DNA from 3 places in the Roseibium sp. 10G30-5 genome. Region 2 is predicted to be linked to each of the others. Evidence: predicted binding sites of a transcription regulator. Region 2 holds the regulator's gene; each other region holds the start of a gene.
What was found. Region 2 encodes PhoB, which activates phosphate uptake and scavenging genes when phosphate is short. Its sites were predicted from a motif close to TGTCATNNANCTGTCAT; they were not measured.

Region 1 (4,195 bases), 1.8 Mb from region 2:
CAGAACCGTCTGTCTGAACCGTGGTCAGAACAGGCTCAACAGCCTTCGGGTCGGCCAGGTAAGCCTTGGCGTAACCGGAAGCGCCGAGTTCAGCGAAGTCGAGCGTGCCGCCGAGCAGACCCTGGATAACGCCGTCATAGTCGGCAGCCGGGAAGAGGCTGACTTTGTCGACACCAAGAGCCTTCTTGATGTGGTCGGACAGGCAGGAATAGTTACGCAGACGGTCTGTCTGATTTTCGCCGCCAAGAATACCAACGCGGAATTCTTTCAGTTCTGCAGCGCTTGCAGACGAAGCGAGCGTCAGGACGGTCGTCGCTGCGATAAGGACTTTCTTCAACATAAGACGTCTCCTGTTGTCCGGTTCCCCCCGGACGACTGTTCAAGAGTAAAGAGATGTATGCCTGTGACGCGGGCGGGCGATGGGATGCGGCTTACTGGGCGACAGCGAGAGCTTCGATGTCGGCCGGAGCCGAAGGCGGAACAGGCGAAGACAGGCTGGTCGATGTCATCGATTCATCGATGCTGCCGTCTGCGCCATAGATTTCGTTGACTGCGGCTGTCGTCAGCTCGTCGGGAGAACCATCAAAAACGACGCGGCCGTGCGCCATGCCGATGATGCGCCCGCAATACCGGCGGGCCGTGTCGAGTGTGTGCAGGTTGGTGATAACGGTGATGCCGTCGCGCTTGTTGATGTCTTCCAGAGCGTCCATGACGATTTTGGCGTTCATCGGATCAAGCGAGGCAATCGGCTCATCCGCCAGCATGACTTTCGGCTGCTGCATCAGGGCGCGACAGATCGCGACACGCTGTTGCTGACCGCCGGACAGTGTGCCTGCTGTCTGCAAAGCGGTCTGGGCAATGCCGAGGCGCTCCAGAGAGGCGAGCGCCATCATGCGTTCTTCCTGCGAGAAGATGTTCAACAGGCTGAGGGCTGTGTTGCGGTGGTTCAGGCGACCGAGCATGACGTTGGTCAACACATCGATCCGCGGCACAAGGTTGAACTGCTGGAAGATCATGGCGCAATCGCGCTGCCAATGGCGCAGCTTGTTGCCGCGCAAGGACGAGATTTCCAGATCGCCAAAACGGATCTGGCCAGATGTCGGCTTGGACAACCGGTTCAACATGCGCAGAAGAGTAGACTTGCCTGCGCCCGAGCGTCCGATAATGCCAACCATCTGTCCTGACGGAATGGCAAAACTGACATCATCTACGGCGGTCTTGGAACCGAAGACGCGCGACACGCCTGTGAGTTGCAGCATATTTCTCTGCCTATATTTGTCCGAGTTCGATAAAATTTTTATCGGTTTTCAAATCGCGAGTTGGCGACTTGTTATTTTTGTCTTTTCGATTTGGACAAATAAAAGCATTTCATGTCAGTTTGATTACATAAGGTGCGGAAGCTTTGGTATTTTTCAAAAAGCGATGCTGAAAAATTGGACAGCCAATTAATATATATAAATATCAATGTCTTATATTAATATAGAGAGGTAGATATAATCATGATTGACGTATTTCAGATACAATCTGGGTAAGAAAATTCTAGGATAGGTTATAGTATTTTGAAGTTTATGTGTCAGTTTTGTTAAAGTATTTGTTTTGAATATAAGATAAAAAAGCCAGGCGCTCCTCATGTCTTATGGATAAGAGGCGTCTGGCTCAATATTAAGGGTATCTCGAAGCTGGGAAAAATCTCATGCTTGGTTTATCCCTTTTCGTGGCGATCCAGAAAGCCGGCTGCATCGAGCTTGCGGAAGTCTTCCAGCGCAACGCGAAGTCGGTCATGATCCCAGTCCCACCAGGCGAGTGCGTCCATGCGGGTTGCGATCTCTGGATCAAAGCGGTTCTTGATCTTCTTGGCGGCGACCCCGCCAACAATCGTATAGGGCGCGACGTCCTTGGAGACGACCGCGCCAGCGCCAACAATGGCGCCGTTGCCGATCGTCACACCTGGCAACACTGTGGCACCGTGGCCGATCCAGACATCGTGACCAATGATGACGCGGTTGCTGCGCCGCCAGTCGAAGAAGTCCTCTTCGGTTTCGGCATCTGGCCAGTAATCCCCGGCGCGGTAAGTGAAGTGGTGCAGGGTCGCCCGCCACATTGGGTGGTTGGTGGCATTGATGCGAACCGTTGAGGCGATATTGGCGAATTTGCCGATACGGGCGCACCAGACTGTGCCGTTGTTCTCGATGTAGGAATAGTCGCCCAGCTCGGTTTCGCTGATCCGGCACCCTTCCGCGATCTCGGTGTAGCGGCCAAGCTTGCAATCATCTGCAACGCAGCGCACTGGGTGAATCAAAGGCTTTTGCGAAAGTTTGGTCATTCAGGCGGCGTCCCTTTTGGTTGAAAACAGGCTGACGTCAATGATGTCGTCGGCGACGGCTTCACGCACTGTTTCATCGTGGAAGATGCCCAGCATGGCGATGCCTTGCGTTTTTTTCTCGCGGATCATCTCGATGACAACCTGACGGTTGAGCGCATCCAGAGATGCGGTCGGCTCATCCAGCAGCAACATAGGGTGGTCGGTGATGAAGCCGCGCGCAATGTTGACGCGCTGCTGCTCGCCGCCAGAAAAGGTTGCTGGCGGCAACGACCAGAGGTCTTTCGGCAGATTGAGACGGGCAAGCAGGGTGCGGGCCTTTTCGCGCGCTTCTTCCAGATCAACGCCGCGATCGGTCAGAGGTTCGGCGACGATGTCGAGTGCCGAGACACGAGGCACGGTGCGCAGGAACTGGCTGACATAGCCGATGGTGTCCCGGCGCACAGCCAGCACCTCACGCGGAGATGCGGTCGCCAGATCCACCTGACCATCTGTATGGCAAACGAGGATCTGTCCCGTGTCGACGCCGTAATTGCCGTACACCATCTTGAGAATGGAGCTTTTGCCGGCCCCCGATGGCCCGCCAAGAACGGCACATGTGCCTTCGCGCAGGGTAAAATTGACATTTTGCACGACGGGAAGGAGATGTCCGCCGCGCAAGTGCATTGTGAACGACTTCGAAACGTCGGAAACGACAAGCCGATGTGTCATATCAAGACCCTTTCTGCTCAGACCTGAAGAATGGAAGAAACGAGGAGCTGCGTGTAAGGCTCACGCGGGTCATCCAGAATGCGATCGGTCAGGCCGTGTTCGATGACATGGCCGTCTTTCATGACCATCATGCGATCCGACAGAAGGCGAGCGACTGCCAGATCGTGGGTCACGATGATGACGGCCAGTCCGAGATCATGCACCAGCTGGCGCAACAGATCGAGAAGTCGGGCCTGCACAGAGACATCCAATCCACCGGTCGGCTCATCCATGAAGACGAGGCGTGGTGAGGTCACGAGATTGCAGGCAATCTGCAAGCGCTGACGCATGCCGCCGGAGAACGTGCGCGGCAGATCGTCGATGCGGTTTTCATTGATTTCAACGCGCGACAGCCAGTCGGTGGCGGTTGCGCGAATGTCGCCATAGTGGCGCTCGCCAATTGCCATCAGACGTTCGCCGACATTGGCTCCCGCAGACACTGTCATGCGCAGGCCATCAGCCGGATTCTGATGCACGAAGCCCCAGTCGGTGCGCATCAGGAAGCGCAATTCGGATTCCGTCATGTCGGAGAGGAAGATATCGCGGCCATCGCGCATACGGTAGCTGATGCTGCCTGCATTTGTGCTCAGTCGGGTTGAGATGCAGTTGAGAAGCGTTGACTTGCCCGAGCCGGATTCGCCGACAATGGCGAGCACTTCGCCCGGCCACAGATCAAAGCTGACGTCCTCGCAGCCCATGTGAGAGCCATAGAATTTGGACAGATTGCGAACCTTGAAAAGCGGATCGTCGCTCATGAGGAGACCTCCAGATTGTCGGCAGCTATGGCGCCGCGATGGCCAGCCTCCTGGCGCTCATCACAGTAATCACTGTCGGAACAGACGAACATGCGCTGTCCCTTGTCATCCAGAATGACTTCATCCAGATAGACATTTTTGGCACCACACAGGGCGCACGGATGCTCGAAGGTCTGGATTTCAAACGGGTGGTCTTCGAAATCGAGACTGACGACATTGGTGTGCGGTGGCACGGCGTAGATGCGTTTTTCGCGTCCGGCGCCAAAAAGCTGCAATGCGTCGGATTGATGCATTTTGGGATTGTCGAACTTCGGAATGGGCGAGGGGTCCATCACGTAGCGATCATTGACCAGCACCGGATAGGCGTAGG
Region 2 (4,195 bases):
TCCAAGAGTACGGCCATGGAATGCACCTTCGAAGGTCACGATATGAAAGCGCTCTGGCTGACCTTGAGCATAATGATAACGGCGCGCCGTTTTGATTGCCGCTTCCATGGCTTCTGCGCCGGAATTGGTGAAAAACACCTTGTCGGCAAAGGTCGCCTCACACAGCCGACGGCCAAGCTCTTCCTGACCGGGAATCTGATGCAGGTTGGACGTATGCCACAGCTTCTCGGCTTGCGACTTCAGCGCTTCAACGAGATGCGGATGGGCATGACCAAGGGAATTGACCGCAATGCCGGAACCGCAATCGAGGAATCGTCGGCCGTCTTTCGTTACCAGCCAGACACCTTCCCCGTGATCAAACTCCAGGTTCGATCTTGCATATGTTCCGTACAGCGCAGACGCCGCCATTTCCCGTCACTCCTTTGGAGGCTTTGATGATCGACCCGGTTGCCGTTTCCGCGCAGACTTTCAAGGTGTTGCTGCGAAAAACAAAAACAGGCCGCCCGTTCAGGCGGCCAGACCAAGTCGAGGTTTTATAGACAACGGCAAGGGCAGATTGTCAACGGAAATGGCCTAAACGAGCCAATTTCATATGCACCGCCAGCAAGATGGCTATTCTGGGGAAAAGTCTTTTCGTCCCCAGCTGTTTGGGACCGCAACCTTGCGTGGCGTTTTACGGCTATTGTACGCTCCATCCTGTCAGCCACGACATATCGTGCGGCAAGCAATCTGAAAGCACTATATGTGCTAAAGCCTGATGCGTTGCGAACGTATCTTAATGCCTATGGTTAATGGCTGCTTTTATTAACCATACACTTAAGGGGTGCGGCAAATGAGTTGGACAAACGATCGCGTTGAACTGCTCAAGAAGCTTTGGACCGAGGGACACAGCGCAAGCCAAATTGCCTCCGAACTTGGCGGTGTGACGCGAAACGCCGTCATCGGTAAAGTCCATCGTCTTGGCCTGTCGGGCCGCGCTAAGGCGCCGGCTCAGGCGAGCAAGCCACGTCGTGCCCGCTCGACAACCGCCCCACAGACAAGCACAGGTGCTGCGGCCCCGTCCGCGACACAAGCTGCTCCGTCAAAACCGGCCAGCTTTCCGACCCATGGCAACGCCGCGTTGCAGCCGGAGCCGATTTTCGATGCCGTTCCGATGGAAGCCCCGAAGGAAAAGCGCGCCAATGATCTGGTGATCCCGATCTCTCAGCGCGCGACGATCCTGACGCTGACGGAAAACACCTGCAAATGGCCGATTGGCGATCCAAGCACCGATGACTTCTATTTCTGCGGTCGCAACTCTGATGCCGGCGCCCCTTATTGTGCCCATCATTGCAAGGTCGCCTATCAGCCTGTCAGCGATCGCCGCCGTGAGCGCAAGGTTGTTGCCAACGCCAAAGCGTCCTGACCGTTCTCAAATCAGGTTGATCTTACAAGAAAGCCCGCCATCTGGCGGGCTTTCTTGTGTTTGAAGTATAGCGCTTGAGATACCGTCACCCTACCACGAAGACCTGTGAGGCGACGAACCGGCAGGCCAACTTTCGCCCGCATAGCATGACAGCCGCAAATAGAATGCGCCCCTCTGAGGCGCGTGAAAGAGCATCTCGCGCCCCAGAAAGCAAAACGGGCACAGCTTCAAGGAAGCCATGCCCGAAAAGTCAGCCTGTCCGAACGAACGACTCGGAAGGATCAGTCGGCAGCCACTGCAAACTGGTCATTGAAAGCATAGCCCGCGCCACGCACAGTGCGGATCGGATCTTTCACGCGACCACGGTTGAGAGCTTTGCGCAAGCGCCCGACGTGAACGTCGACAGTGCGCTCGTCCACATAGACATCATGCCCCCAGACACCATCCAGAAGTTGCTCACGCGAGAAGACACGTCCCGGGGCCGTCATGAGGAATTCCAGCAAGCGGAACTCCGTCGGTCCGAGATGAACTTCTTTGCTGTTGCGACGAACGCGATGCGTTTCGCGGTCCAGTTCAATGTCGCCCATGCGCAACATGCTGGAGACGACTTCCGGGTTCACCCGGCGCAAGATCGCCCGCACCCGCGCTGTCAGTTCGGGCACAGAAAACGGCTTGACCACATAGTCGTCTGCACCGGTGGAGAGACCGCGCACGCGCTCGGTCTCTTCTCCACGCGCCGTCATCATGATGATCGGCAAGCGCTCGCTTTCCTCACGCATGCGCAAGCGGCGACACAACTCGATACCCGACAATCCGGGCAGCATCCAGTCGAGCAAAAGCAGGTCGGGAAGAACTTCACGAAGGCGAACCTCGGCTTCATCGCCGCGTTCGCAGGTTTCGACCTCATATCCTTCCGCTTCCAGATTGTACTTCAGCATCAGGCTGATGGGCTCTTCATCTTCGACGATGAGTACCTTCGGCATTACATTTCACACTCCAAGTGATGGCTTTGGGGACCCCTTCCCCAGCCATCAGACTTCTTCTCGGTCTTCCACCCCGGTCTCATCAACACGCGGGCGTTCATCACCCAGGCGCTCTCCCTTCGCCATGTAAAAAACATTCTCGGCGATATTCGTCGCATGGTCGCCAATGCGCTCAATGTTCTTGGCACAGAACAACAGATGCGCGCACTGCGAAATATTGCGGGGATCTTCCATCATGTAAGTCAGCAGTTCGCGGAACAACGAGGTGTAGATGGCATCAACTTCCGCATCGCGGGTCCAGACTTCACGTGCCAGTTCCGCATCCTTGCGGGTGTAGGCATCCAGCACCGACTTGAGCTGTGACAGCGCCAATTCGGTCATATGCTCAACACCAATCGCCAGCTTCTGCGACTTGAGGCCAGCATCCATGGCGATCACGCGCTTGGCGATGTTCTTGGCCATGTCGCCCACACGTTCCAGATCGTTGGCAATGCGACCGGCGGCCATGATTTCGCGCAGATCCTGCCCCATGGGCTGGCGGCGCGCGATGACCATGACACTACGCATTTCGATGTCATGCAGCAAATCATCAAGCTTCCCGTCCTGGAAATCGTCACCTCGGCAAGCTCAAGATCCTGCTTCACCAAAGAGGAGACGGCATGCGAGGTGATTTCCTCAGCAATGCCACCCATTTCAGCAATGCGTCCGGCGAGCGCCTTGAGCTCGTCATCGTACGATTTGACTGTATGTTCTGCCATTTCACTTTCGTCCTTTTTCGCTAAGCCAGCTCCTTAACCGAAGCGCCCGGTGATATAATCCTGGGTTCGCTGATCTCTCGGGTTATGGAAGATATCCTGGGTTTCCCCCATCTCAACCATATGGCCCATATGAAAGAAAGCTGTCTTTTGAGATATTCTTGCAGCTTGTTGCATCGAATGTGTGACAATGACGATTGTAAAATTTTCACGCAACTCGTCGATCAGCTCTTCCACCTTTGCCGTGGCGATGGGATCGAGTGCTGAACAGGGCTCATCCATCAGGATGACTTCCGGGCTCACAGCGATGGCGCGGGCGATACAAAGGCGCTGCTGCTGACCGCCAGAAAGCCCGGTTCCCGGCGCATCCAGGCTGATCCTTGACCTCATTCCACAGGCCTGCTTTCTGCAAACTGGAGGCAACGATTTCGTCCAGTTCGCTTTTCTTGCGGGCATGTCCATGGATCCGAGGCCCATAGGCAATATTGTCGAAAATCGACTTGGGGAAAGGGTTTGGTTTTTGAAAAACCATGCCGACTTTCGCCCGCAACTGCACCGGATCAACCTTCGGATCGTAGATATCTTCGTTGTCGATGAGGATATCTCCCTCAACGCGACAGCCGTTGATGGTGTCGTTCATCCGGTTCAAACACCGCAGGAAGGTCGACTTGCCGCACCCTGACGGACCGATGAAGGAGGTCACCGTTTGCGGTTCGATCTGAAGGTCGACGTCCTTGATGGCATGGTTGTCGCCATAGAACACCTGAACCTTTTCGGCGCGGATCTTATGCTTGCTCATGGCAATGGCCTCAGTGGCTTCAGACATATTATTCATCTTTACGACCTTTCTTACCAACGACGTTCAAACTTGCGACGCAGGATGATCGCGGCGATGTTCATGGTCATCAGGACCACCAGAAGAATGATGATGCCCCCACGCTCGCTCATAAAACGCAGGGTCGGCGCGCTTGGCCCACTCATAGATTTGCGCCGGCATGGCAGAGTTGGGAGAAATGAACCCTTCGAGTGCATTGCCTGGGTATTCCGAGGCG
Region 3 (4,195 bases), 630 kb from region 2:
GCCGCTGGTTGGCGCGCTCAACGATTTCATAGCGGATGTTCGGGCGGTCAAAACTGGTGGAGAAGATCTCCGCATTTTCCAGACGCAGACGCTCGATAATGTCCTGCCGGGTATGGGCGTCAGCGGTCGCCGTGAGCGCGACACGTGGGACGCCCGGATACCGGGTCGCCAGATCGGCGAGCGACAGGTATTCCGGGCGAAAATCATGCCCCCACTGGCTGACGCAATGGGCTTCATCAATGGCAAAAAGCGCAATCGGGAGACTGTCGAGAAAACGGCGGAACGGCTCCTGCGACAGGCGTTCCGGTGTGACGTACAGCAGCTTGATCTTGCCATCGCGCACCTTGGCGCGCACCTCGGATTGCTCATCCGCTGTGAGTGATGAGTTGAGGGCCGCAGCCTCTACCCCAGCACCGAGAAGGCTGCCAACCTGATCTTTCATCAAGGCAATCAGGGGCGAGATGACAATGCCAACGCCCTCACGACAAAGCGCCGGAATTTGAAAGCACATGGATTTGCCAGCCCCGGTGGGGAACAGCACGACAGCGTCTTTGCCGTCCAGCAACGTATCGACAACCTCACGCTGACGGCCGCGGAAATCGGAGAACCCGAAAACCGAACTCAGCACCTTGCGCGGGTTCTTGTGCTTATGTGTGTCCGTGTGGTGGGCACGCGGCGGCGATGACAGCATGAAAATGAGGATCCCTGGCAGGAGGTTGCGCAGCTGGCCTCAGGAAAAGCGCTCACGAACCACCTGCATTTTCTCTTATTCGCTCCCGCAGGGCAATTGCACCTGTGGATGAAACGCCGCATCTGGAGGGTTTGTAAGGGAAAAGTGTCGCTAGAGGTGAAATTCGGCGTCTGGATTGTGAGCCAGCGTCTCGGCGCAATGTACCCGCAGCTTGGCGGTGCCTTCGTTGAGGTCGCCTTGTAGCAGGGCCGGGTCAATCGGCTTGCCAAAATGAACGCGGAAGGGTGCGTGCCGCTTGTTCAAAAGTTCGTTGAAGATCGTCATATCGCGCAATTCAGTGGAGATGCGAGACAGGAAGTAGAACAGGCCGGAGTTGCGCCCGCCCATGTGCATGGGAATGATTGGCGCGTCATTGCGCCGGGCAAGAGCCAGCGCCGATGTCATCCAAGGTCGCTCCGTCAATTTCCCCTCGTTCCAATAGGCCAGACGCCCTGAGGGGAACAGCACGACGCATCGTCCTTCCCGAAAGGCCTTGGCGGAGAGAGACAGGGTTTCCCGGGCTTTTTCGCGGGATTTGAATTCATGCCGCCACTCCACCGGAACAATCATGTCAGCAAGTCGCGGGCTTACGCGAATGGCATCACGATTGGCAAAAATGGAGAGATCAGTGCGGCGCTGGCGAATGGCATCAAACAGAACCACACCATCTGCGATGCCGGTTGGGTGATTGGAAACAAGCACCATTGGGCCTTCGGCGGGCACGTTATCCAAGCCCTCGACGGTCACATGCATTTCCAGAAGATCACTCAGATATTCAAAGACTTCAATCGCCGACATACCAGCGATTTCGTCTGACATCTGAAGCGCTTGCCGGTATCGCAAGACACGCAGCGCCAACGGGCGAACAAGCGGCCACCAGGGCCGGGACATGACTTTCTCACCGCGTTCGATGATCAGCGTATCAACAATATGGTCTTCGGCAGTACCGGTCAGGGCCTGTGCATCCTTGCCCAGAGACGTAGACGGCGGGTTTACATACGCCACGGGAAGTCCTTCAAGATTTTGAGTTCGGCGCCCAGTTAAACGTAGATACTTCCACCTTGTTTCGCAATGGAGCAGCTCCAGATACGCCAGATTTCACTTATTCGTCACACGCTCCAGAGCGGGCTGGTGAAGATGCCAAGAGTGCAGAGAAAGCCGACCATCCAGGAGAGGGATCGCGGGGTCGCCCGGTTGGCGTAATAGCAACCAATGTAAATAAGACGCATGGCGATAAAAAGTTCCGCCAGCTTGTTGATCCACTCCGCATTGCCGCCTTGCCAAAGTCCAATGATCACCGCGACAGCGAAGAATGGGAAGGCTTCGAAGCCGTTTTGCTGAGCGCCCATGGCGCGCGCGGGGAAGCCGCCTTTCCAATAGTCCGGGTCGCGTGGGTTGGCATTGTCGAAGCTCTTGTTTGCCTTGGCCGGAAAGGCGCTGAGCGCGGGGAGAATGGCTGCAATGAGAACACACCAGAGCGCGATGGACATGGAAAACTCTCCAGTTGGGCGCGGGCCGGACTGACGGCACATCGCGGAGCGGATAATTCACAAGCCCAATTAAGCCGTTCGCATGAGATGATCAATGCACAAGACATGAAAAGCCTCTGGACGTCGCATGGCGCTCCGGTTTTTTGACAATGGAACCAACCGGGGATGAATGGGTTAAGTCTCCGATTGGGTGGTGCATCTGTCATAAATGTGTTGGTCCTCAGCGCTACAAGGTGGCCAGCGTTAGGGTGTGTCCGCCGAGTGGCAGGAGAAAAAAGTGCCAAAGACGACGATCCTCTTTATTTGTCCCGATAATACGTTGCTTGGTCCATTGGCTGAAGCCTATGTCAATGCAACGGGTCAGGGGCTTGTGCGCGCTTTTTCTGCAGGCGTGGAGCCGGGCGATGTTTTGCATCCGGCGGTCACAAAGTTGCTTTCGGCAAAGTCGATCAGCAGCGAAGGTTTGCAGCCCAAGAGCGCCGACGTCTTCTGCATGCCATATGGGCCAATCGTTCCGGACCGTGTGATCTATCTGTCTCGAATGGCTCCTTTGCCACTGCCACGTGATTGGCGTGGCACTACGTTTGAAGATCATTGGCATGTGGCGGGCGTTCGGCCTTTCCCGCAGTCTTTTGAGGCCGCAAAAGAATATTTCCGGCGCATTCGGCAGGCGGTGGATCAGGTGCTAGGTGCGGATCAATATCGCGCGGGTCCGGATCTCGAAGTTGCCTGAGGGGTCGGTGTCCGGTTGGCTCGCACGTTAGATGCAAGAAGGCGCACGGATGTTTCTGCGCCTCTTGCGTCATCAAGCGGCTCATTGCACTTGTATAGCCGTCTTTCTTTGTCGTTTTTAACCAGATCTTCGGCCCCTTCTCCTCACAATTCTCCATGTCTCACTTTTGTTTTCGGGCAAGTATCGTTAACACTAGGGATGAAACGTTGCCCGTCTTGACCGGGCGACCTTGGCGAGAAAACATTACAGCGGTTGCAAGAAGGGTTCATTGCTTATGAAGAGCGGTGTCATTTTGACGAGCATCATGTGTCTGGCGGTGGGAGTCGCAGGCTGTCAGCGTCTCTCTGGCCAGCCGGATTATTCCGCGCCTTCGCTGCCGGCCGCTCCGACACAACCGATTCAGGGCGGGCAGCTTGCGCCGCTTGATTCTTCCTCTCCTCCTCCCTGGCACAACCATCACCAATTCCGATCAGGCGTCTGCGATGAGTGGCACGATGGGCGGTGACCGTATGGGGGATGCAGGCGGGCAGTCTTCTATGCAGGTGGCCTCGTTGCCGGAGCCGGGAACGGCGCAGGATATCAACCGCAGTGAGATGGGCGGGGGCTGGAAATTGCAGTCGTCCAGCGAAACCTGCATGGCGTTCATGGCGCTGACGTCTTGGTCGGGTGGCTACCGGGCCAACTCGCGTGGGTGTACGTCGCCAACCCTCGCAGGCATTTCTGCCTGAATATCGAAGGCAAGAAGCTGGTGTTGAAAAGCGCCAGCGGTGATGTTCTCGTTCAGCTTTACTCGGTCGGCGGGCAGCAATTCAGCGGCACGACAGCATCGGGCAAACAGGTCACGATGCATCGTTAAGTCAGCGTTTCGGCACGGCTTGTGAAACAAGATAGGGGCCTTATGGGCCCTTATCGCGTTTTTGCAGTGCGATGAGCCTTGGAAGCGTGCAAACCCATTAGGGGATTTTATTTCTCCGGCGCCTTCAGGTTGCATCGCGAAAATTCTAACTATTTGATTTCGCAAGGTGAGTGAGATGTGCTCATTTGCTTTGCTTGCATCTGCGTGATTTTAAGCTTATGCGAAGGTCATTGTGCGACATTTCACCGCGGCACTGACCGGGATGAGGTGTCCAACTGACAACGGAGCGTTCCGAAGTTGAAAGTCGATGCACCCATCAGTCATGCTCTAAGACATCGCTACCAGTCGATGGTGGCGGCGGGAAAGATCAGTGATGATCCGTTGCA

Region 1: a site for PhoB is predicted at 1,371-1,387, ahead of phnC (phosphonate ABC transporter ATP-binding protein). Genes of this name have one in related genera too.
Region 3: a site for PhoB is predicted at 2,421-2,437, ahead of AC0L7U_RS12685 (arsenate-mycothiol transferase ArsC). Genes of this name have one in related genera too.

The regions. Positions count from the first base shown of each region.
Region 1 is NZ_CM147918.1:1,377,965-1,382,159, reverse strand. Features, by position in the region: gene phnD (phosphonate ABC transporter substrate-binding protein) at 1-340, opposite strand, end outside; gene phnC (phosphonate ABC transporter ATP-binding protein) at 432-1,259, opposite strand; gene AC0L7U_RS07010 (DapH/DapD/GlmU-related protein) at 1,703-2,323, opposite strand; gene phnL (phosphonate C-P lyase system protein PhnL) at 2,324-3,031, opposite strand; gene phnK (phosphonate C-P lyase system protein PhnK) at 3,049-3,825, opposite strand; gene AC0L7U_RS06995 (alpha-D-ribose 1-methylphosphonate 5-phosphate C-P-lyase PhnJ) at 3,822-4,195, opposite strand, start outside.
Region 2 is NZ_CM147918.1:3,128,146-3,132,340, reverse strand. Features, by position in the region: gene AC0L7U_RS15875 (acetylornithine transaminase) at 1-408, opposite strand, end outside; gene AC0L7U_RS15870 (GcrA family cell cycle regulator) at 833-1,405, shown strand; gene phoB (phosphate regulon transcriptional regulator PhoB) at 1,687-2,388, opposite strand; partial or broken gene phoU (phosphate signaling complex protein PhoU) at 2,437-3,146, opposite strand; partial or broken gene pstB (phosphate ABC transporter ATP-binding protein PstB) at 3,180-3,969, opposite strand; partial or broken gene pstA (phosphate ABC transporter permease PstA) at 3,993-4,195, opposite strand, start outside.
Region 3 is NZ_CM147918.1:2,500,711-2,504,905, forward strand. Features, by position in the region: gene recQ (DNA helicase RecQ) at 1-691, opposite strand, end outside; gene AC0L7U_RS12675 (1-acyl-sn-glycerol-3-phosphate acyltransferase) at 842-1,735, opposite strand; gene AC0L7U_RS12680 (MAPEG family protein) at 1,840-2,220, opposite strand; gene AC0L7U_RS12685 (arsenate-mycothiol transferase ArsC) at 2,498-2,953, shown strand; gene AC0L7U_RS12690 (AprI/Inh family metalloprotease inhibitor) at 3,367-3,681, shown strand; gene AC0L7U_RS12695 (hypothetical protein) at 3,702-3,809, shown strand; gene zapE (cell division protein ZapE) at 4,158-4,195, shown strand, end outside.